4 regions of the Paludibacterium sp. B53371 genome follow, and region 1 is predicted to be linked to each of the others. Evidence: predicted binding sites of a transcription regulator. Region 1 holds the regulator's gene; each other region holds the start of a gene.

Region 1 (5,701 bases):
AATCCGGGTATTCAACCCGGCCGGCAAGGTCCCGCTGTTGTACGACCGCAACTTGCGGATCGGCGACTCACTGGCCATTTGCGAATACCTGGCGGAGTGCTTTCCTCATGCCCGCCTGTGGCCACAAGGCAGTGCCGAACGGGCTCAGGCACGCTCGGTGGTGGCCGAGATGCACAGCGGCTTCCCCACACTGCGTCAGGCAATGCCGTTTGATATTTGCGGGCGCCACGCCACCCCGCCGCTGACCGCGGAACTGCAACGCGACATCCACCGCGTGCTCGAGATCTGGCAAAGTCTGCGCCAGCAACATGAAGCCGATGGCCCCTTCCTGTTCGGCCACTTCACCCTGGCGGATGCCTTCTTTGCGCCGGTCGTCACCCGCTTCGTCAGCTATGATTATGTCTTGACCGGTCTGGCCGAACAGTACGCCGAACACATGCTGTCTCTGCCGGCCATGCAGCAATGGATTCGCGAGGCCGAGGCAGAAACAGCACTGGCGCGCTGATTACCTTTTCATTAAAATATCGGCCTTTTCCGACAGCACATCATGACCACACCTTTCATCATCGGCATCGCCGGCGGCAGCGGCAGCGGCAAGACCACCGTAACTCGCCAACTGGTCGAAACCATCGGCACCGACAAGGCAGCGGTCATCATCCAGGACAACTACTATCGTGATCAGAGTGCGCTGACCTTCGAGCAGCGGCTGCTGACCAACTACGACCATCCGCATGCCTTCGACTGGCCGCTGCTGATGTCGCACATCGATGACCTGCGCAACGGCGTGCCGATCGACATGCCGATTTATGATTTCTCGATCCACACCCGCAGCCATGAAACCCGTACCGTCGTGCCGGCACCGGTGATTCTGATCGAAGGCTTCTACTCTCTGTACGATGCGGCGCTGCGCGACATGATGTCGCTGAAAATCTTTGTCGACACCGACCCGGATGTGCGTTTCATCCGCCGGCTGCAGCGCGACATCGTCGAACGTGCCCGCTCGATGCAGCACGTCATCGATCAGTACATGTCGACGGTGCGACCGATGCATAACCAGTTCATCGAGCCGACCAAGCGCTTTGCCGACGTGATCCTGCCGCATGGCAGCAATGACCCGGCCATCGACATGATCATCGCCCGCATCGAAAGCCTGGTGGTGTAACACACGCCCATGGCCGTATGCATGCAAAAAAAGCCGGCATCCGCCGGCTTTTTCATTTGCTGCGTGGTCGCTGCTGCCACAGCCAGGCGAACGGCCAGCCCAGGAGTCGCAGGCCAAACCACAGGCCGTAGGCGACAGCCACCAGGGCCAGCAGTACCCCGTTAAGCAGACGGGACACCGCTCAGATCACCTTGGAGTAACGGGCCTTGGTCTGGCGCTCGCGCAGATGGCGATCGAACAGCATGGCCACATTGCGGATCAGGAATCGCCCCTTCGGTTCAACGGTCAGGAAGTCGCCGTCAAAATGCAGCAGGCCCATCTGCTGCATCTCGCGCAGCTTCGGGATCTCTTCCGCAAAGTAATGGGCGAAATTGATATTGAAGATTTCCTCGATGGCCTCGAACGACAAAGAGAAACGGCACATCAGCGCCTGGATGATCGAGCGGCGCAGAATGTCGTCACTGTCCAGCACCAGTCCACGCATCACCGGCAGGCGGCCGGCGTCCAGCGCCGCATAGTAGGCATCCAGCTCTTTCTCGTTCTGGCTATAGCAAGGTCCCACCTTGCCGATCGAGGACACCCCGAAGGCCAGCATGTCGCAGTCGGCGTAGGTGGAATAGCCCTGAAAATTGCGCTGCAGACGCCCCTGACGCAAGGCAACCGCCAGGTCATCATCGGGCTTGGCGAAGTGATCCATGCCGATGAACACATAGCCCGCCTCGGTCAGTTGACGCACCGAGTGTTGTAAAATATCCAATTTCACTGAAGACGACGGCAGGTCGGCTTCGTCGATACGCCGTTGCGGCATGAACAGCGTTGGCAAGTGGGCGTAATTGTATAGCGCAATGCGGTCCGGACTGATGGCGATGACCTGCTCAATGGTCCGCGCCACGGAGCTTTGCGTCTGAAACGGCAGCCCGTAGATCAGGTCGATACTGACCGATTTGAAACCTGCCTCGCGCGCCGCCTGAATCACTTCCAGTGTCTCGTCCAGGCTCTGCACCCGGTTGACGGCCTCCTGCACGCGCGGTTCCAGATCCTGCACCCCGACACTGATGCGGTTGAAACCGAATGACGCCAGTTTGAAGATCGTCTCGCGCCCCACCTTGCGCGGATCAATCTCGATGGAATATTCACCTTCCGGCAAAAAGTCGAAATGCCCGCGCAGGATATTCATCAGTCGTTCGAGTTGCGCATCCGACAAGAAGGTCGGCGTACCGCCACCAAAATGCAACTGAATGACTTTTTCTCGCTCACCGACGGCATTTGCCACCATTTCTACCTCTTTTTCCAGGTAGTCGAGGTAGATATCTGCCTTGCTCTTGTCCTTGGTGATGATCTTGTTACAGGCACAGTAATAGCAAACAGTATTGCAAAATGGTAAATGAGCATATAATGATACAGCTTTACTGTTCGCCCCGATGCGACGCTGTTTGAGCCAATGACGATAATCGGCCTCGCCGAAATCCGCATGAAAGCGGTCTGCAGTCGGGTATGAGGTGTATCTCGGGCCGGAGCCTTCCAGCCGTTCGATCAGTTGTCGATCGAACTCGAAATGCTCCGGAGAAAACGAATGGATGGTGGTCATGTCGGTATTTGATGGAAAAACCGGTGGTGGGCTGGTAAATTTGCGGAAAACATTTGAATTCCGCTTTGACAAGAGTCAAGGTTCAATTAAAGGTTGCTCAAAAAACGGCATGACTGACCAGACCACCATCCAATTGCATGCGCTCAAGCTCTCCTGCTCCAACTGCAGCTTGCGCGAACTCTGCCTGCCCGTCGGACTGAATCGCGAAGAGATGACGCAGCTTGATGCCGTCATCCGCCAGAGCCGTCGCATCAAACGGGGCGAGTATCTGTTCCGCAGCGGTGAGGGCTTCAAGTCGCTGTTCGCCGTGCGCACCGGCTTCTTCAAGACCTGCGTCTCCAGCCAGGATGGCCGCGAGCAGGTCACGGGCTTCCTGATGTCCGGCGAGCTGATGGGGCTGGATGGCGTGTCCTCCAACATCCATGGCTGCGATGCCATCGCCCTGGAAGACAGCGAAGTCTGCGAACTGCCGTTCAATCGAATCGAGAGCCTTGGTCGCGACATCCCCAGCCTGCAGCACCATTTCTTCCGCCTGATGAGCCGCGAGATTGTCCGCGATCAGAACGTCATGTTGCTTCTTGGCAACATGAAGGCAGAAGAGCGTCTGGCCGCGTTCCTGCTCAACCTGTCCCAGCGTCTGGCCATCCGTGGCTTCGCCGCCAATGACTTCATTCTGCGCATGAGCCGCGAGGAAATCGGCAGCTTCCTCGGCCTGAAACTGGAAACCGTCAGCCGCACGCTGTCGAAGTTCCAGCAACAGGGCTGGATCAGCGTCGATCACAAGCACATTCAGCTGGTGAAACCGGAAGAACTCAAGCAACTGATCGCCGGCTGCATCCACTCCAACAACGCGGAGTAACTTGCCAGTCCCGACAACGGGCGCCGCTCAGCAGGCGCCCGTTGGCATTTGCTGCTGCAGCTGCACCAGCCGCCCGGCATCCGGCCAGCGCGACGGCAGAACAAAGCCGCGCCGCAATTCGCGCCATCCCCCCTCCTCTGCCACCATTTCCGCCACCATTTGGGGCGCCTCGGCTTGTGTCATCTGCACACGCAGGGCCTGTGCCGACCCTACCTCGCCGCTGGCGGCCAGCGCCGGCGACAGCCAGCGCATGCGCGGCAGCCACAGCCAGCGACTGGAGGCGTCGCGACAGGGCCAGGGCTGTTCGCAGTCAGCCATCCAGCCTTGCCATTGGGTTGCCGGCGCGAATGCCGCCTCGTCAGGCGCCTGACGGTAAAAAAAGCAGCCACGCACCAGTGCCCCGGTGCGCGGTGCCTCAAACCCCGGCGGCAGGACTTGTCGGGCCAGCGCATGGCGACTCAGCCTCAATTGCTGAGCCAGCTTGTCCTGTTTCAGCAGCCAGGCATCGCGCAGACTGGGGCCCACCAGGCCTGATGCCCCCTTCCCGCACTGCAGATAGAATTTGCTGCAGGTTTCCAGATGCCAGGGCTGGCCATCAATACGCAGCAGGAAGTCGAACTCACCCAGCGTCAGCCCTTTGTCGCGCAGCACCAGATTGTGCGCAACCAGCTCGATATGGGGGGAATGGTCAAACCAGAAAGCCAGCAGTTGCTCGGCATAGTGGCCAAGCCGCCTGACGGGACGAGCCGCCAGCCAGCGGCGCAGTGGCGCCGGATCGTTGTCCAGCATCGCCAGGCGCCTCATCCCGTCGGCCCCCAGCAGCAGCGCATCGGGCAGGTCGTCTGGCGTGAGCCAGGGTGCGCGGCCGGTCAGCAGACAGGCCAGATCACGCACCGCAGGCTGGCGCCAGGGCAGCTCAGGACTTGTCGGGAGGAACATGCCCGTCAGCCGCACGCATCACCTGCTTGAAGAAGCCGCGCAGGATGTCGACCTCTTCGCGCAGAACGCCGGCCCGATGGAACAGGGTGCGCATGCGGCGCATCAGCCGTTCGCCATTGCGGCGCTCGTAGTAGCCGATATGTGCCATGGTCTGATCCAGATGGGCGCACATGCCTTCCACCTCGTCAGCGGTCGCGGCCAGGCCGCTCGGCTTGAGATAATCGACGCCGACACCCACGTGGCTGAACAGCTCGTAGGTCATCACCTGCACCGCCATGGCCAGATTGAGGGAAAAATAATCCGGATTGCCCGGAATGGTCACCAGGCGATTGCACAGCTCGACCTCTTCGATCGACAGCCCGAAGGTCTCGTTACCGAACACCAGGGCCACCTGCTCGCCGGCCTGTGCCCGCCCCAGAAGCTCGGGCGTCAGCTCGCGCGGCACGGCCAGCGGGGTGGTCAGCTCCCGACGGCGACTGGTCAGCGCCGCGGCAACCGTCACCCCATTCAGCGCCTCTGCCAGGGTATCGACCACTTGCGCCGACTGCAGCAGATCCACCGCTCCCGAGGCCAGCGCATCGGCCTCACCACTGGGAAAAGCTTTCGGTGACACCAGCCATAATTGCGACAAACCCATGGTTTTCATGGCCCGTGCCGCCGAGCCGATGTTGCCCGGATGACTCGGTCTGGCCAGCACAATTCGGATGTTTCTCAAAAAATCAGGGACTTCGGGTTTATTCATTGACCGTTTCACATTAAAATAGCGGACATAATTTTGAAATGCGGCCTTCACATGCGCCGCCTTTCCTGTTCCTTAACCCAGATGATACCAGTCGGCGGCCCGCCCATGCGCGAGCCGTCCCTGTCAGTTTAGAGGCTGTCCATGCACCCGATGCTCAATGTGGCCATCAAGGCCGCACGCCGCGCAGGCAATGTGATTCAACGCGCTTCCATGAATGTCGATACCATCCGTGTCGAACGCAAGAAGCACAACGACTTCGTTTCCGAGGTCGATCGCGCCGCGGAACAAACCATCATTGAAACCATTCTCGAGGCCTATCCGAAGCACGCCATCCTGGCGGAAGAATCGGGCGCCAAGGGTGTGGGACAAGCCGAATACGAATGGATCATCGACCCGATCGACGGCACCACC
Region 2 (5,701 bases), 1.4 Mb from region 1:
TGCTCGTTGAACATCTCGGTCCGGGTACTGGCATAGCCGGCCAGAATCGCCAGCGGGACCATGCTGAAGGCCACCTGGGCCACGTCATCCAGGGTGGCAAACCATTGTTCGCCCAATAGCTGGCTGAAGAAGCGTTGCAGAACCAGCGAGGGAAAGTGGCGCAACAGAATGATCAGGGCACCGACCATGATCGGCGGGAGGGAGAAAGCCAGGCCGCGGCGGATGGCGATGAAGAAAGCTTGCTGTCCGAGGCGCTCAAAAAACCCCAGCAAGGCATCTACCCGCGCATCATCCACTAACGATCCCAGCATCTGGCACCTCGGCAAACCAGTCACCAGGACTGGTGATCGCAACAGGCGGGGCAGGCTGCGGCTGCCCGAATGCCGGTTGCAGATCATTGACTCATGGTTAATGTGTCTGTCCGGGCGAGAAATACCCCGTTGACAGGTGGCACGTCGGCGACACGGCAACCGTCCATGCTTGCTACCGGTCAGATATCAGAATAATAACCATTACGGTTAAATGTTCTAGCTAAAAATAACTATCGACTATCAAATAATCATTGTTTCACGTCAAAAAGAAAGCCGTTTTGATATAGGTCGATATTTACCAAGCAGACCGGATGGTATGTTCCGGTCTGCCCGGGAGAGGTGTCAGTCGTGTTCCTTCAGCCATTCGGCAAAGACCGGATCGGCCAGACGCCAGCCCTGCGCGTCGCGGGTCACCACATCCCGCCGCTCCAGCTTGCGCAGTGCCGTCTGAACCTGAGAGGGCGTCAGCGTCGGCAGGCCCAGCTCGGCCGCCAGTGCCACCCGGCTGCCCTGGCGATACGGGCTGTGCTGGCCGGCGGCAATGGCGCGCAACAGGCTTTGCTCCAGCGGCGCCAGCCCCAGCCAGCGGCTTTCAAAGGCGCTGGTATCCGACAACAGGTTCAGCCGTGCCGTCAGGGCCTCGGTCAGCGTGCGCTCGGGGTTCAATGCCAGCTCTTCCACCAGCGCGCGCAGATGCAGTGGGACCCGACCCAGTTGCAGGAAGGCCTGCCACAACGCGGCCTCATCCAGGGGGCGACGGGTGATGCGCTGGTAGCCTTGCGCCATGTGGCGGGTGAAGCCTTCGTCCAGCGGCGGGAAGTCGATCAGGGTGGCAAAGTGAAAAAACGGGGCACGGGCATCGCCGAACATGGCGCGCAAGCCGGCTTGTGATGAGCCGGTAAAGATCACCTTGACCCGGTCACGATGCAGATCCAGTCCCGTGCGCAGCGAGGCGATCAGCGTCGCGCTGCCACTGCGGCGAGCCAGCTCCTGGATTTCATCCAGCAGCAACAGGACCGGTTTCTTCTGTGCGGCCAGGTCGCCGATCAACTGGCTGACGGCGGGCAGCGGTGCCGTCGGGGATGGCGGACGGTTTTCAATGCTGGCCGGCCCCCACTGGCCACGGATCAGCAGATGACTGCCGATCTTGTCCAGCGTCCGCGCCAGCCAGTGTTCCTCGTCGGCAAAGGCGGCCAGCATGGCCGGAAAGTGGTGAGCCCCGCCATGGCCGTCATCCTCCATGAAACTGTGATAGCCGACGCGCCAGCCATGCTGTTCCGCCAGCGGCAACAGATCCTTGAGCAGGAATTCGGTCTTGCCCATGCGGCGCGGCGCAAACAGCGTCAGGGCAGAAGACAGGCCGCTGTCGAGCATCATCAACACCGATTCGGCCAGTTTCTGACGCGGGTAGTGCAGGGCATCATCCGGCATGTCAGCCACCTTTAGCTATGTGATGGCTAATTATGCATGTGGTGGCTAATAGTGGCTAGCTGGGTGCGGCGCGTCGGCCAGAAACTGCCGGCACAGCGCGCGGTATTGCCGGGTGATGCGCCAGGCCAGCCAGGCCAGACTGCCTGCCAGCAGGGTACTGGATGCCGCAAACACACCTTGCCAGAGTGCGGGGGACAGGCACCAGCCGATCCCGCCTGCCAGCCACAGCGCATGCAGCCAGCCCAGTCGTTGCTGTACCTGCTCGCTCAGGAAGCCGTGCGTGGAGGGCAGGGCACCGCGCGGCGGTTGCAGGGCCTTCAGGTGCAGCCAGCACAGGAAAGGCACGATCTTGCCCAGCATGGCCAGCATGACGCCGAAGCCGAGCCCGCCCAGCCACAGCCACCCCGCCAGCAGCGGCCAGCAAGCAGCTGGGGACCACCAGGCGACGAGGGCCAGCAGTGCCGATGCGGGCAGACACCAGACGGCCCGCTGCCAGCTGCGTCGTGCCGGGTCCTGCGGGCGCCGCGCCTGCTGCAGCAGGCGCAGGGTGAGGGCGCCATAGAGCATGACGGCCAGCCACAGTGCCAGCGCAGAGGGATCCGGCATGGCGGGAGCCAGCAGGCGCCACAGTGTGGCCAGCAGCAAGAGTGGCAGCAGGGCCGCACTCAGCCAGCGCACCGGGCGCGGATAAGCCGGTGTGATCAGGAACATCGGCAACACGGTCTGACTGATCGCGATCAAGAGGCCGAGCAGCCAGCCGATCCCGCCCCACAGCACATGACTGTGCAGCAGGGGCAACAAGGGGAGTGCCACGCTGCCGCGCAGGGTGGCCACCATCGCCAGTCCGAGGAGGGCGGTGACCATCAGTGCCGTCATGGCGCGCAACATGCCGCGGCTGCCGCCATCGCGCGCCGGAGAACGATGCAGTCCGACGATGCCGTGTGTCAGAAACACCGCCAGCGCCAGTGCCAGCCCTATCGCTCCGGCCAGCAGTTCGTCCGGGCTGAAGCCCCGGGCGAAGCCCAGGCACAGCAGCGCGACGCCGGCCTGCCAGGGTAGCCACACTGTCCACAGCAGGCGTATCGGTCGCGTCAGCGCCACGCCGGCCAGCACGGCCAGCAATTGCAGCAAGGCGCCCAGCATGATGTTGCCCAGCACGCCCAGTGCCAGCATGTGGGTCAGGGCGACGACCAGCGGCTGATAGCGATCCGCCGCCAGCGGACTGGCGGCGGCGAGGCTGAGCGCCAGCACCAGCAGCCAGCCAATGGCCGCCAGGAAAAAACCTGTCGGCAGCCAAAGCGGTGGCGCTTTGTCGTAGTCCAGTGTGCTGCCGATCATGTCCGGGTCAGGGTGATCAGCACCCCACCATCCTCGGTCAGACTGCAGTGATGCTGTACTCCGGCCTGGTTCAGCAGCGGGAACAGTGGCACCGGGTGGTGCGGCAGGATATACGCCAGCGCCTGGCCTGCCTGCAGTGACTCAATGTCTTCCAGAATGATCTCCATCGGTTGTGGCGGTACCAGATGACGCAAGTCGCGGGCGTTCATGGCTCGGCCACCATCGACTCCAGCCCGGCCACATGCTGGCCGCACATCGGATAGAGAACGTTTTCTTCTTTCATATTATGTTGCTGCATCAGGATCAGCAGCGTCTCGCCATGGCCGAGAAAGGCGGCGGCATCCTGCTGGCTGAGCGCCGCCTGCACATCGGTCAACAACGCGCGCATTTCCTCATGCTCGCTGCGCATTACCACGGTCGGCCCCATGCGCATACCGGTCGCGTCTTCAAAAGCCGGAAACAGCTGTGTCTCCTCCAGTGTGAAGTGCGCCAGCATGGCAGTTTCGAAAGCCTGCCAATGGCTCAGGGCCGGCTGCCACTGGCCGGCGCGCACGGCAGACTCGCAGTCCACCAGATGGGCATCACAGGCACGGTGTTGGTCGATCAGTCTTTCTATGGCATTCATGGCATCGCCTTCCGGAAATCAAAAATGAGTGAAGCATCAGACATTGCGTGGCAGTATGTCGGCACGCCCTTATTAGCCAGAATGATTTGAATCAAGGATTTCAAGATCCCATGCCCCACGTCGATATTGCTGCCCTGTTGCGTCACCAACCCCTGTTCCAGGCGCTCTCGCCCGAGCAACTGAGCGCCTTGCTGCCGCATGCGCAGGAAGTGCGCGCCGACAAGGGGCAGGTGCTGTTTCAGAAGGGGGATCCCTGCGATGGCATGTATGTGGTGGTCTTCGGTCGCGTCAAGCTGTCGCTGTTCTCTGCTCAGGGCAGCGAGAAGGTCGTGGAGGTGATCCAGCCCGGGCAGAGTTTTGCCGAGGCGGTGATGTTTCTTGGCTACCCGATGCCGGTGCTGGCGCAATGTCTGGATGATGCCTTGCTGCTGAAAATTGATGCGGATGGCATTCTGCAGGCCTTGTCGGCGGATGCTGATTTCGCCCGGCGCCTGCTGGCCGGCATGTCGATGCGACTGCACGGCCTGGTGCGTGATGTCGAGCGCTACTCGACCGAAAGCACCTTGCAGCGTGTCAGCGGCTATCTGCTGCAGAGCTGGCGCGAGGCCGGCGAGCCGTCACAGGCGTTTCCCCTGCCGCTGAATAAAAACCTGATTGCCTCGCGCCTCAACCTGACGCCGGAAACCTTCTCGCGCATGTTGCAGCGGTTAATGACGGCGCAGCTGATCCAGGTGAACGGCAGAGAGATTCTGGTACTCAATCCGGCCGGCCTGGGTGAGTTTGCGGGAGAGGATGGCGACTGATGGAGGTGATTCGCGAAAGTCCACTGGAAGCTTTGCTGCGCCAGGCTGCCGCCGATCCGGCGCATCGGCCGGCGTTTTTCGCGGCGCTGCTGCAGGCCGAAGTGTTCATCATCGGCCATACCGATCTGGGGCCGGGCGAAACGACCATACAGGCCGGCAGCCAGCTGCATATCCAGCATTGGCAGCGTCCGGACGGGGTCAGTACCATTCCCTTCTTCACCTCGCTCGGCTTGCTGCAGCAGGCCATCGAGCAAGAGAGCCGCTACCTGGCGCTGCCGGCCCGCTCGCTGTTCGTGCTGACACTGGGCAGCGCACTGGATCTCAATCCCGGCTCGGACTGCGGCAAGTCATTCGAGGCCGCAGAAATCCGCGAGCTGCTGGCCAGCGGTCTGACCCATGCGCCGGAGCAGCGCGAAATCCGCGAGCAAACGAGCGTATTGCTGGGACAGCCTCTGCATGACCCGCAGGATCTCAAGCAGGCGCTGTCTACCCTGTTGCTCAAGCATCCGCCTGTGCAGCGCGCCTATCTGGCGCTGATGCACGACACCAGTCAGAGCGAGCAGCCACACCTGGTGATCGGCCTGGAGGGCGAGGGCGATATCGAGCAGGTCTTGCGCGAAGCCGGCAATGTGCTGGCTGACCTGCTGCCCGCCGGCGAAGTGGCCGACCTGCTGCAGATTCATGCCAATGAGGGTGGCCTGGCCGACTACTTTCATCAATCCGTTGTTCCCTTCTATCAGCGTGGCCCCTGGGCGCGCTTCAAAGCCTGGTGGCACTGAGTTGCGGTGTCTGGCCGTGCTAAATGCTTGATGCACCTGTAATTATTTTGTTTTTCTTCCTATATTTTTGGAATAAAGGTTGTCTCGACTAGATCGCAGGCAGCGACCATCTTCATGGGCGGTTCCAGAATTCGGGAGGGGGCATGCATTGGCAGTGTGCTGGCCTGTGGGTTATGCAGCAGTGTGGCGAGCTGATCGTGTGGTGCCGCACCGCCAGGTTTGAGGAAGGTCTCCATGCCCGGACGACTTGAACTGCGCACTCTGGCGGGCTGCTGGTTGCTGGCGCTGCTGGCCGTCTGGCTGGACCGGCATGCCCTGGCCGCGCTGGCCTGGTGGCCGGCCAATGCCTGGCTGGCCGGCATGTTGTGCCGCCTGCCCTGGCGGCGCAGCCTGCCCGTGCTGCTGCTGGGGCTG
Region 3 (5,701 bases), 310 kb from region 1:
AAGAAGCCTGGCAGGCCTTGCAGGCCAGGGAGCGTGCCGCACAGCAGGGGGGCGAGCCCGCCGTGGATGAGGCAGATCTGTTCGACTGATCCGCTTTCTCTGGGGTCGGTCGCCAAACCCTGTCGCTAGACGGTAATGATTCTGACGTGATGAAGCGCTGTTGGCCGCTCTGCAAGTTTCCCCGGCTTGTTTAGATTGGCCGGGCTGATGGCAGCATTCAACGACTGGACAGGAGACGTATCATGTCAGAACGCAGCAAACGCAGTAACGTGCATGACGAAACGTATGCACCGGGCAATGTCGACGCGAGCCGTGTCGATCAGGTTCTGGTCAACCGGCCCCATCTGCAGATTGATCTGGGCGAGGCCGGACGGGCCCAGACGGTGGAAATCCCCGCCAGTCTGACCGAACATGCGCAGGGCTATTATGGCGAAGGTTCAGGGCGCTTCTTCTCCATTCTGGAAAATCGCGTGCCGCCCACGGTGGTGACGCATTTTCAGCAGGGGGAAGACAAGCTGGTGATTCATGGTCTGCAGCGGGCGCCGATTTATGCCGAGGATGAGGAAACCGGCGCCGTACTGGTGACCGGTTACCACAGCGGTTATTTTCTCTCGCGCGATGCACAGCGGATTTTTGAAGGTGTGCAGCGCGATGGTGACTACGTCATCCAGATGCGTTCCAATCCCTCGATGATCGATACCGCAGATTGCGCCGACGACGACAGTCGCCGCTGCGATGTCGTGGATTTTGCCATCCTGCGCGGGGTGTCGCCTTCGGTCACGCTGGAGCAGATCGTTCAGGTGGATCAGGGGTATCTCTACGGCTGATGCGCTCGCATCAAAAAAGCAGGCAACCGAACGGTTGCCTGTTTTTTTATGTGGCAGAACTCATTGTTTGCCAGGGGGGCGGTGCAGGGTGACCGGCGCCGTGGTGGCGTCCTCCTGCGGGCTGCCGCAACTGTTGCAGCTGCTGCAGCCACCGGCGCAGTCACCGGTTCTGGCGCTCTTGTGCAGCTTGCGCACGGTATACACCACGCTGGCGACCACCAGCAGGCCGATGATGACGTATTGCATCCACAGTCCGTGACTCATAGCAGGGCCCTCGCTATCTGGTAAGTGGCCAGCGCCAGCACATAGGCCACGACAAACATATAGCTGAATGACAGGATGACCTTGCGCCAGGAGCCGGTCTCGCGGCGGATGACCGCCAGGGTGGACATGCATTGCGGGGCAAAGGCGAACCACACCATCAGCGCCAGCGCGCTGGCCAGCGAGAAGTGGCTGGCCAGGACGTGACCGAGCGAGCTGACATCCGCATCACTGCCGACGGCATAGACGGTGGCCAGGGTGGCCACGGCGGTTTCCCGGGCGGCAAAGGCCGGAATCAGCGACAGGGTGATCTGCCAGTTGAAGCCCAGCGGCTCGAACACATGCTGCAGTGCGCGGCCCAGATAGCCGGCGAAGCTGTAGTCGATGGCCGGACCGACGGCGCCGGCAGGCGGCGAAGGGAAGGTGGAAATGAACCACATCACCACGGTCAGCGCCAGAATCACCCCGGTCAGACGACGCAGGAAAATGCTGCCACGCTCCCAGAGTCCGATGGCCACGTCGCGCGCCTGCGGCAGGCGATAGGCCGGCAGCTCCATCAGCAGTGCGTGTTCGCTCTGGTCGCGGCCCAGCTTCTTGCAGATCCAGCCCACGACCATGGCACCCACGATGCCCAGCATGTAGAGCGCAAACAGGACCAGCCCCTGCAGATTGAACAGCCCCCAGACCTTGATGGTCGGGATGAAGGCACCAATCAGCAGCGCGTAGACCGGCAGGCGCGCCGAGCAGGTCATCAGCGGGGCGACCAGAATGGTGGTCCAGCGGTCGCGCGCATCGGTAATGCTGCGCGTGCCGATGATGCCGGGAATCGCGCAGGCAAAGCTCGACAGCAGGGGGATGAACGAGCGGCCGGTCAGACCGACGGAAACCATCAGGCGGTCCAGCAGGAAGGCTGCCCGCGGCAGGTAGCCCGACTCTTCCAGTACCAGGATGAAGAAGAACAGCACCAGGATTTCCGGCAGGAAGCCGAGTACCGTGCCCAGACCCGCCAGGACGCCATCGCAGATCAGGCCCCGCAGCGGACCATCCGGCAGGCTGGCGCCGACCAGTTGGCTCAATCCGTCAAAGCCATCGCCAATGGCATCGGTCAGCGGCTTGCCCAGCGAATACACCGCCTGGAAAACCAGGAACATTACCGCCGCCAGGATGATCGGTCCGATGACCGGGTGCAGGGTCCAGCGGTCAATGGTATCGACCATTCTGTCCGAGGCATGCGGCATGGTGACGGTGGTGCGCAGCAGGTCGCGTACGGCTTCGTGCACATCCTGCCCGTCGCCGGCACGGGCTTCGGCGTCATGGGCCGGGATGCCCTGATCGACCAGCGCGATCAGGTCACGAGCCCCGCCACGGCGCACAGCAACGGTCTGCACCACCGGCATGCCCAGGCGGTGCGACAGCGCTTCAACATCAATGTGGATGCCACGACGGCGCGCGGCATCCATCATGTTCAGCGCCAGCACCATCGGCCGGCCCAGGCGCTGGACCTCCAGCACGAAACGCAGGTGCAGGCGCAGGTTGGTGGCATCGGCGACACAGACGATCATGTCCGGAATGGCTTCTCCCGGGTATTGCCCCATCAGCACGTCGCGCGTGATGCGCTCATCCGGACTGGCGGATTCGAAACTGTAGGCGCCGGGCAAATCCAGCAGGCGGATCTTGCGACCGGAGGGCGCGGTAAAGCGGCCTTCCTTGCGCTCGACCGTGACACCGGCGTAGTTGGCCACCTTCTGACGGGCACCGGTCAGTTGATTGAACAAGGCGGTCTTGCCGCAGTTGGGGTTGCCCACCAGGGCAATACGCAGTGCTGCCTCAGTCATGGGCGGTCTCCCGGTTGATGACCACGCGGCGAGCCTCGGCCTGGCGCAGGGCAAAGCGCGTCGAGCCGATCTGGATCAGCAGCGGATCGCCGCCCCAGGGGGCTCGGGCCACCACGCGCACCGGTTCACCCGGTACGAAACCGAGGTCGCGCAGGCGCTGGGAAATGGTGTCGGGTGAATGAACATCGTCGACATGGTCGACGATGGCCTGGGCGTGGGTGGGGAGGTCGGTAAGCGTCATGGCGCGGTCTTAAATAATAATCGTTCTCATTATCTTCCAGCCAAGACCCGATTGGCAATACTTGCTGTGGGGGAATTGCCGCTTGCTTGATGTCGGTCAAGCCGCAGGGTACCGGGTGTTGCGGGTTCGCACCCGTGCGGGAATGGTCAGCAAAGATCGCGCCCGCCGCAGCGGGCGCGATGCGCGGCGCTCAGGCCAGAACCTTGCGTCTTGGCATCAGCACCTTGCCCAGCAGGCTGACCGGCGAGCCCAGCCCGGCAGGGACATTCAGACGTTGTCGCAGCCAGAGCATGACGCCCGGCACCAGCCGGACGAACTGCTCGGCGGCACAATGACCGGCTCGGTCGATCAGCCAGATCTCGGCATTGTCCTTGCCGGCAAAGCCCAGCGTGTCCTGACGGCTGACATAGGGATCATTGCTGCCGTTGATGACCAGCAGCGGCACCCTGGGGGCCCCCGCGAGCAGTCCCTGGTGTGCCAGGGAAAACTCCTGTACCAGTTGCCGCGCCTGCGAGTCATCCGGCATCTCCGCCAGTTGCATGGCATTGGCGATGGTCCCGGTCAGGGCATTGTTCAGTGCCAGCGGGCTGGCGCCGGGCTGGGTGTCGAAGCCGACCGGACCGCCGATGTCGACCGCCGCATCGACACTGCCGAGCATCGCCAGCTTGGCCGCCCAGTGTCCGCCAATGCTGATGCCGAGCATGCCGCAACGGGCTTCGGGGTCGCGCAACTGCTGGATGACCTGCTCGTAGACCAGGTGGCTCTCCGGTTGCAGCGGCAGGGTGGTCTCTCCGGTGCCGGGCATGTCCAGCACACAGACACGCATGCCACCGAAACGCGCCAGTGTCAGTGCCAGTTTGTGCAGCTCGAATTTGCCGATGTACACGCCGCCACTGAGGCAGAGGAGGGGGCGCGGGCGACGGGTGGTTTTCGCCGGTTCGAACAGGTGCACCATGATCTGCGCAGCGCCGGTCGGCAACTGCACCGTCAGTGTCTTGCGGCTGAAATGACAGGGAAATTCGGGGGCCGCGCGCAGATAGCAGCGGATCTGGTCGGCGAGCGCCTGCTGCCGTTCCGGTGTGTTGATGACCGGGAAGCGCGCCGCACCGTGGCAGGCCGAGGCCTCCAGCCAGCGCCCGGCGCGTTCGGCCTGCATGGCATGCAAGGTCCACTCATGTGTCCAGGCCCCCGGACCGGTGCCCCAGAAGTTGGTGACATGGCTGCGCACCTGGCGCAGCGATTTGCCGGAAATCCCCTGGGCTTTCAGTTGCCAGGCACGTTCGTCAAACAGCGCCCGGTAGTCCAGATCAAAGGTAAACATGCAGTTTCAAGTCCCTTGCTGATGGCCTGCATATGGCGTCAAACGACGCGGGCAGGCAACGGCATTGCGCGAATGCGGTTAAAGGCGGCTTATTATGATAATAAATTCACTATCATGACAACTTGATAATGGTCAGTACGCGGCGGCGACGCGCTTGAGGTGCGTGACGTCGTGGCGAGTACGGCGAGTCTTGGTGCCGCCATGCTAATGGCATTGCCTGTTGACGACAACCGCTTTGCCGACATGGCAAGGCGCCTCCCTCCTGGCCTGCGAGGGTTTTTCTCTGCAGGACGCCCGTTTTGCACACATCATGCGATAATATCTTCACATAAAGAAAAATGGTGGCGCCAATCTGGCCTGCCGGGTTTGTGAGGGGAGTTTCCGGATGTTCAAGAATTGGTCGATCAGACAAAAAATCCTGATCAGTGTGGCGGTGATCCTGACGGCATCGCTGCTGGTGCTGGCGCTGGTCTCGGCGCATCTGTTCCGCAGTGTGCTGACCGAGCGGCTGGAGCAGCACGAGCTGGTCAAAACGGTGGAAGCCATCCGCAATGATATCGATGCGGCTGTGGCCTTGCCGCTGCACCAGACCCGCCAGATGGCGCGCAACAGCTATGTGCTGGACTGGTTGAGTGCCGGAGAGCCGGCCAGCGGTGTGCCGGCTTTCCAGCACTATGCCGCCGAGGTGAAGAAGGCGACCGGTGCCAGCATCATTTCCTGGTCGTCCGAAGCCACGCTGAACAATTATGGCGATACCTTCCTGGTCAAGGTGCATCCGGACGGTGCCGACAAATGGTTCAAGGATTTTCTGGCCAGTGGGCGAGACAGCGAGTTCAACCTCGGGGTTGAAGACGGCAAGAGTCAGGTGATGATGTTTGTTGATGTCCTGGCGCATGACGCGCATGGCCATCGTTCCATTGCCGCACTGGGCTTTGACGTGACCGCCATGGCCGAGCGCATCCGCAAGATGGCGGTTGGCGACAAGGGACAGGTGTTCGTGGTGGATGATCAGGGCAAGATCCAGATTCATCGCGACCCGTCACTGGTCAAGGTGGGGGACAAAGTCGCCATGGCCAGCCTGCCGGGCATGGCGGACGTTGCTGCCGGGCTGCTGAACAAGACCGCCTTCAATCTGGCGCATTTCACCGGGCCGGATGGTCCGATGGTGGTGGCTTCCAGTTACCTGCCGAGTGCCAACTGGTTTGTGGTGGTGCAG
Region 4 (5,701 bases), 1.8 Mb from region 1:
CGACGTGCTGGCGACGGTCGACCTGGGGTCGAACAGCTTCCGGCTGCAAATCTCGCGCCTGGTCGACGATCAGCTCTATACCCTGGATGCCCTGAAGGAAACCGTGCGTCTGGGCGCCGGCCTCGGGCGAGACAAGGTGCTCGACGATGATACCCAGCAGCGCGCGCTGGCCTGCATGGCCCGCTTTGGCGAGCGCCTGCGCGGCTTCGCCCCCGGTCAGGTGCGCGTGGTCGGTACCAATACCCTGCGCGTGGCGAAGAATGCCCCGGCTTTCATCGAGCGGGCCGAAACCCTGCTCGGTTTTCCGATCGAAATCATCGCCGGCCGCGAAGAGGCCCGTCTGATCTATTTGGGGGCGGCCCACTCCCTGCCGGCGACCCGCGAGCGTCGTCTGGTGGTCGATATCGGCGGCGGCTCGACCGAGTTCATCATCGGCAGCCAGTATCGCGCCCTGGTGACGGAAAGCCTGCCGCTGGGCTGCGTCAGCTACAGCCTGCGCTTCTTCCCTGACGGCAAGCTGGGCAAAAGCCAGTTTCGTGATGCCACCCTGGCGGCACGCAACGAAATCCAGCGCATTCGTCACGCCTTCCGGCCGGAAGAGTGGCAACTGGCGGTCGGGACTTCCGGCACGGCCCGTTCGCTGCGCGACATCCTCGAAATCAATGATTACACCCCGGCGGACATCACCCTGGAAGGCATGGAGCAGCTGCGTGCCGAGATGCTGCGGCGCGGCCATGTGAAGAACATCACGCTCAATGGCCTGAAAGCAGATCGTGCCCCGGTATTGCCGGGTGGCCTGGCGATCATGATCGGCATCTTCGAGGAGCTGGAAATCAGCAAGATGACGGTGGCCGAAGGGGCGCTGCGCGACGGGGTGCTGTACGACCTGCTCGGCCGCCAGCGCGAACACGACATGCGCGAAACCACGGTCAATCAGTTCTGCCGCCGCTACCATGTCGATGTCGAGCAGATGAAGCGGGTAACCGTTCTGGCTGAAAGTCTGTTCCGCAAGGTGTGCGGCGAAGATCTGGACCAGGACTGGCTCAAGCTGCTGATCTGGGCGGGCCGTCTGCATGAAATCGGTCTGTCGATCGCGCATACCGCCTATCACAAGCACTCGGCCTATATTCTGCAATATGCCGATATGCCCGGTTTTTCCCGGCGCGAACAAACGGCGCTCGGCCAGATCGTGCTGGGCCACCGTGGCGACATGGGCAAGCTGTTGCCCTATATCAACGACCGCATGCTGTGGGTGGCCATCGTCTGCCTGCGCATGGCCGTGCTGTTCTATCGCAGTCGCCATGACAATACCTTGCCCGGCCGGCTGGATCTCAAGCCCCATCCGCGCGGCTTTACCCTGACGCTGGAGCGCGACTGGCTGGCGGCCAACCCGCTGACGGCCAATGCCCTGCGCCAGGAGGTCAGTCAATGGAAGAACATTGGCTACCTGCTGGAGTTGCAGCAGCTCTGACCGGAAAGCCATGATCCTGCCCCTTGGGTGCGGGGCAGGCTGTGTTGGCAAAGGGGGAGGGCGACCGGTTTGCAGGGCCCGGCACCGCCGGGCCCTGTCGCCAACGGACTGATTTCCCCGCCTGTCCATTGAAATTCAATCCCCGCTGAGCGAATCAAAGATTCGCACGCATGCCCGCCCTTGCCCTGCAAGGGCGCGTCCGTGATGCGGACAAAGTTTTGTCAGCAAGCAGATCCCGCAAAAGCGGGTTTTTTTACGCACCGGAATGATCGTAAACGAACATAAGATGTTTGTTTGAGATCAATGTGTTGTTTTTTGAATCTGGGTAATCTTTCAAAAAATCAATGTATATAGTGATTTGCAGGCCAGTTGATGAATGGTTCCTGGTGATTGCAAACGCACCTTCCGGTTGTATTTTTTCGTTTTGGAATATTTTTTCGTCATCGAAACCCACTGATTTGATCGGCCCGGCCGATCCGGAGCGCTTGGAATCTTATGGCTACCCTTCACCCGCTTCCCTACGTTGTTGCTGAATCCGCGCGCAAGCGTCAGATCATGAATGCCGCCCCCCTGCGCTATTTCATGAGTGCCGTCATGGCCGGGGCCCTGATTGCCGTGGTGCTGATCGTCAGCCTGCAGCTTGGGCAGACACTGCATCTGGCCGGCTCGCCGCTGTACTACGCCGCCAGTGCCGGCTTCTTCGGTACCGCACTGTGCACCATCATCGTCAGCAAGACCGAGCTGTTTACCAGTAATGTCATGTACATGACCGTCGGCGTGCTGTCGCGCCGTGTCAGCTGGCCGGAGCTGGCCAAGAGCTGGCTGCTGGTCTACGGCGGCAATTTCGTCGGTGCGCTGCTGCTGGCGCTGATGTATGCCCAGACCGGGGCCCTGGCTCACCTGCCGGCCGATCACCTGCTGTTCGATGTGATCGGTCACAAGGTGCATGCCGACAGCTGGGCGATTTTCTTCAAGGGCGCGCTGTGCAACTGGATCATCTGCCTGGCCGTCTGGGTACCGCTGCGCCTGACCAACGACATGGCCAAGCTGGCCATGACCATGCTGCTGGTGTTCGTGTTCTTCTTCAGCGGCTATGAGCACAGCATTGCCAACATGGCATTCTTCAGCCTGAGCTGGTTTGCCTCGGCCGGCGTTACGCCCGACTGGGCCTCGACCCTGCACAACCTGATCCCGGCGACCCTGGGCAATATCGCCGGTGGTGCCATCGGCGTGGCCGCGCTCAACTTCTACCTGGAGCGCGATACGCTGGAAGAAACCAGCCCGTCTGCCGTCAAGCCCGAGGTCGCGCTGGCCCGTTCCTGATCTTTGCTTGTGAGACGTCCGGCCATATGCCATGCTTGTTGCGATGCAATAACGAGGGGCAAGCATGTTCGGACGTCGTCTTCCCTTACCCTCCCTCAGCCTGGCGCTGCAAGGCGGTGGCGCCCACGGCGCCTTTACCTGGGGCGTGCTGGATGCCTTGCTGGCCAGCGGGCTGTACCGCTTTGACGGACTGAGCGGCACCAGTGCCGGCGCCATGAACGCCGTGGCCGTGGCACACGGCCTGGCCTGCGGTGGTCCCGATGCCGCACGCGCGACCCTCGAGACCTTCTGGCTGCGTGTCGGCGCCAGTCTGCCGCCGGAAATGCTGCAGCCCATGATGCCCGGCGACGATCTGTCCATTCCCCCCGGGCTGCAGATGGCCCTGCAATTTTCGCGCTGGTTTTCGCCCTACCAGCTGAATCCGCTCGACTACAACCCGCTGCGGGCCATCATCGACGAGCTGTTCGATTTTGACCGTATTCGCCAGGCCTCGCCGGTCAAGATCTACATCGCCGCGACCCAGGCCAACAGCGGGCGCCTGCGTCTGTTCGACAAGCAGCAGCTGTCGACCGACGCGCTGCTGGCTTCCGCCTGCCTGCCCAGTCTGCAGCAGGCCGTCAGCATCGATGGCGAAGACTACTGGGATGGTGGCTTTGCCGCCAATCCGGCCGTCTTCCCGCTGATTCGCTACTGCCGTGCCGATGACATTCTGCTGATCCTGCTGACGCCGATGGCGCACGGTACGACACCGCGCAGTGCGGAAGACATTCGCCAGCGCATCCTCAACCTGGGCTTCAATAGTGCCTTTCTGCGCGAGATGCGCCTGTTGGCCCTGTTGCGCGAGATGGCGCAGGAGTCCGGGCCGATCAAGGGCAAGCTGGAGCGCCGGCTGCTGGCGACGCGTTTTCACCTGATCGAGGCCGATGACCTGCTGACTGAGCTGGATGCCGCCAGCAAAGCACTGGCACATACGCCTTTCCTGCTCTGGCTGCGCGATGCCGGCCGCCAGCGTGCCCAGCAGTGGCTGGCACAGCATGGCCGGCAGGTCGGGCACCAGGCCAGTGTCGATATCCACCACCTGTTCTTCGAGTGAGTCCGGGCGAGATAAGCGCAGGTTTTTCAGGCAAAACGGTCACGTTATTGCTGTCTATTAGTTATGCGTGATATTCTTTTTGCATTGCGTCTGCTTGTCGCACATTATCTGACAGTGGCACCCGAGGGTGTCCGGAGAGTGAAATGGGACTTGATCAAGAGTTGCAGAAAATTCTGCGCCAGGAAGTCGAACTGGTTTTTCCGCGCTTTGATGCCGCTGCGGCATGGGAGCTCGGTGTTGCCCTGCGTGCCGCCGCCCAGAAGCGTGGCGCGGCCGTGGTGATCGATATTCGCCGCGGTGATGAAATCCTGTTCTACCATGCCATGCCGGGCACGACCCCGGCGCATGCCGACTGGGCGCGCCGCAAGCGCAATGTGGTGGAACTGACCCGCCGCAGCTCCTATGCCGTCGGTTTGCAGAATCGTCTCGGGGGGGAAACGCTGGAGCAGAAAATGGGGCTGCCGGTCCGTGATTACGCCTGCCATGGTGGCGGTTTCCCGATCACTGTCTCGCATACCGGCTATATCGGCTCGATTGTCGTTTCCGGCATGGAGCAGCGTGAAGACCACAGCATGATTGTCGAAGTCCTGGCCGAATTGCTCGGCCGCGAAGCCATCAGCGCCTGATATCCGGCCTTATGGCGATGGCACCGTACTGCGTTGGCAGACGGTGCTTTTTTTTGTCCCGGCCACTGCCTGAGCAAAATTCGCCGCCAATGCCTCTACTGCCTGCCAGTCGGTAAAGTCATGCACGCACTGCGGGTCGGTGGGACCGCCCGTCAGCCACATGATCAATCGGATCATTTGCCGGTCTGCCCAGCGATAGCGTGGGTAATCGAGTTTGCCGGCCAGTACGGCCAGCAGGGCGGGTTGCCAGCCAAGCTGGCGGAGCAGTCGGCGCAGATAGGGGTTGTCGGCGACAGTGGCGCGATTCGGTTTGCGCGCAGAAAGGTTGACGGAGAACAGGCCACAGGGCATGGCCTGCAGCGTGGCGGCATGGTCGCTGAGATACGTGCGGACGGCCGGCTGATGTCGACCATAGCGGATGGCCGCCCCCAGCAGCAGCCCCTGATAGCCGTTCGGGCCGGGGGCTTCGCCGATGCTCGCCAGCGTGACGTCATGCCCGCTGGCCTGCAGGCGCAGTCCGATATGCCGGCAGATCTTTTCGGTGTGGCCATCGGTCGAGGCATATACAATCAAAACATTTGGCATGGCGCATCTCCGGCACAGGAACACAAAATCATAACCAGCCTGCCGGCGATGGCCATTGTCCTGAGTCAGTCGTCGTGAAGCCCATCAAGCAGCAAGGAGAAAGCATGAGTGCCAACTGGATCACCATCAACACGCCACAAGGCGACAGTTTTTCCGCTCACCTGGCCCGGCCCCCGACCGGCCGCGGGCCGGGCATTGTCCTGATTCAGGAAATCTGGGGCGTCAACGAGCACATTCGGGCCGTGGCCGAGCAATATGCCCTGGCTGGCTTCGTGGTGCTGGCCCCCGACATCTTCTGGCGCCAGCAGCCGCATCTGTCGCTGGATTATGATCAGGCCGGTTCCGCCCGGGCCTTCGAACTCTATGGCCAGGTCGACAAGGCGAAGGCTGCGGCAGACGTGGCCGCCACCGTGGCACATCTGCGCAGCCTGCCGCAACTGGACGGCAAAGTGGCCACACTGGGTTTCTGCCTGGGGGGCTTGCTGGCCTATCATGGCGGCATCCTGGCCAAGGCCGATGCCATCGTCGCCTATTACGGCGGCGGCATTGCCCAGCACCTGGCGCTGGCCGCCGAGCTGACCCAGCCGGTGCTGTTCCATCATG

What was found. Region 1 encodes FNR, which switches genes on or off when oxygen is low (the NO sensors DNR and NnrR bind a similar motif). Its sites were predicted from a motif close to TTGATNNNNATCAA; they were not measured.
Region 2: a site for FNR is predicted at 3,787-3,800, ahead of JNO51_RS13520 (hemerythrin domain-containing protein). Genes of this name have one in related genera too.
Region 3: a site for FNR is predicted at 3,251-3,264, ahead of JNO51_RS04360 (FeoA family protein). Genes of this name have one in related genera too.
Region 4: a site for FNR is predicted at 1,762-1,775, ahead of JNO51_RS11670 (formate/nitrite transporter family protein). Genes of this name have one in related genera too.

The regions. Positions count from the first base shown of each region.
Region 1 is NZ_CP069163.1:599,990-605,690, reverse strand. It holds gene JNO51_RS02915 (glutathione S-transferase family protein) at 1-505, shown strand, start outside; gene udk (uridine kinase) at 548-1,162, shown strand; gene JNO51_RS17445 (hypothetical protein) at 1,215-1,340, opposite strand; gene hemN (oxygen-independent coproporphyrinogen III oxidase) at 1,344-2,750, opposite strand; gene fnr (fumarate/nitrate reduction transcriptional regulator Fnr) at 2,860-3,609, shown strand; gene JNO51_RS02895 (DUF1853 family protein) at 3,637-4,548, opposite strand; gene JNO51_RS02890 (RNA methyltransferase) at 4,526-5,290, opposite strand; gene JNO51_RS02885 (inositol monophosphatase family protein) at 5,432-5,701, shown strand, end outside.
Region 2 is NZ_CP069163.1:2,844,551-2,850,251, reverse strand. It holds gene JNO51_RS13540 (PTS sugar transporter subunit IIC/EAL domain-containing protein) at 1-311, opposite strand, end outside; gene JNO51_RS13535 (ATP-binding protein) at 654-1,742, opposite strand; gene JNO51_RS13530 (hypothetical protein) at 1,788-3,080, opposite strand; gene JNO51_RS13525 (DUF2249 domain-containing protein) at 3,077-3,289, opposite strand; gene JNO51_RS13520 (hemerythrin domain-containing protein) at 3,286-3,705, opposite strand; gene JNO51_RS13515 (Crp/Fnr family transcriptional regulator) at 3,816-4,508, shown strand; gene JNO51_RS13510 (enhanced serine sensitivity protein SseB C-terminal domain-containing protein) at 4,508-5,287, shown strand; gene JNO51_RS13505 (PAS domain S-box protein) at 5,522-5,701, shown strand, end outside.
Region 3 is NZ_CP069163.1:914,710-920,410, forward strand. It holds gene JNO51_RS04340 (hypothetical protein) at 1-89, shown strand, start outside; gene JNO51_RS04345 (hypothetical protein) at 243-827, shown strand; gene JNO51_RS04350 (FeoB-associated Cys-rich membrane protein) at 888-1,091, opposite strand; gene JNO51_RS04355 (ferrous iron transporter B) at 1,088-2,923, opposite strand; gene JNO51_RS04360 (FeoA family protein) at 2,916-3,164, opposite strand; gene JNO51_RS04365 (alpha/beta hydrolase) at 3,355-4,485, opposite strand; gene JNO51_RS04370 (methyl-accepting chemotaxis protein) at 4,871-5,701, shown strand, end outside.
Region 4 is NZ_CP069163.1:2,436,354-2,442,054, reverse strand. It holds gene ppx (exopolyphosphatase) at 5-1,471, shown strand; gene JNO51_RS11670 (formate/nitrite transporter family protein) at 1,967-2,794, shown strand; gene JNO51_RS11665 (patatin-like phospholipase family protein) at 2,859-3,887, shown strand; gene JNO51_RS11660 (heme-degrading domain-containing protein) at 4,031-4,513, shown strand; gene hemG (menaquinone-dependent protoporphyrinogen IX dehydrogenase) at 4,523-5,098, opposite strand; gene JNO51_RS11650 (dienelactone hydrolase family protein) at 5,203-5,701, shown strand, end outside.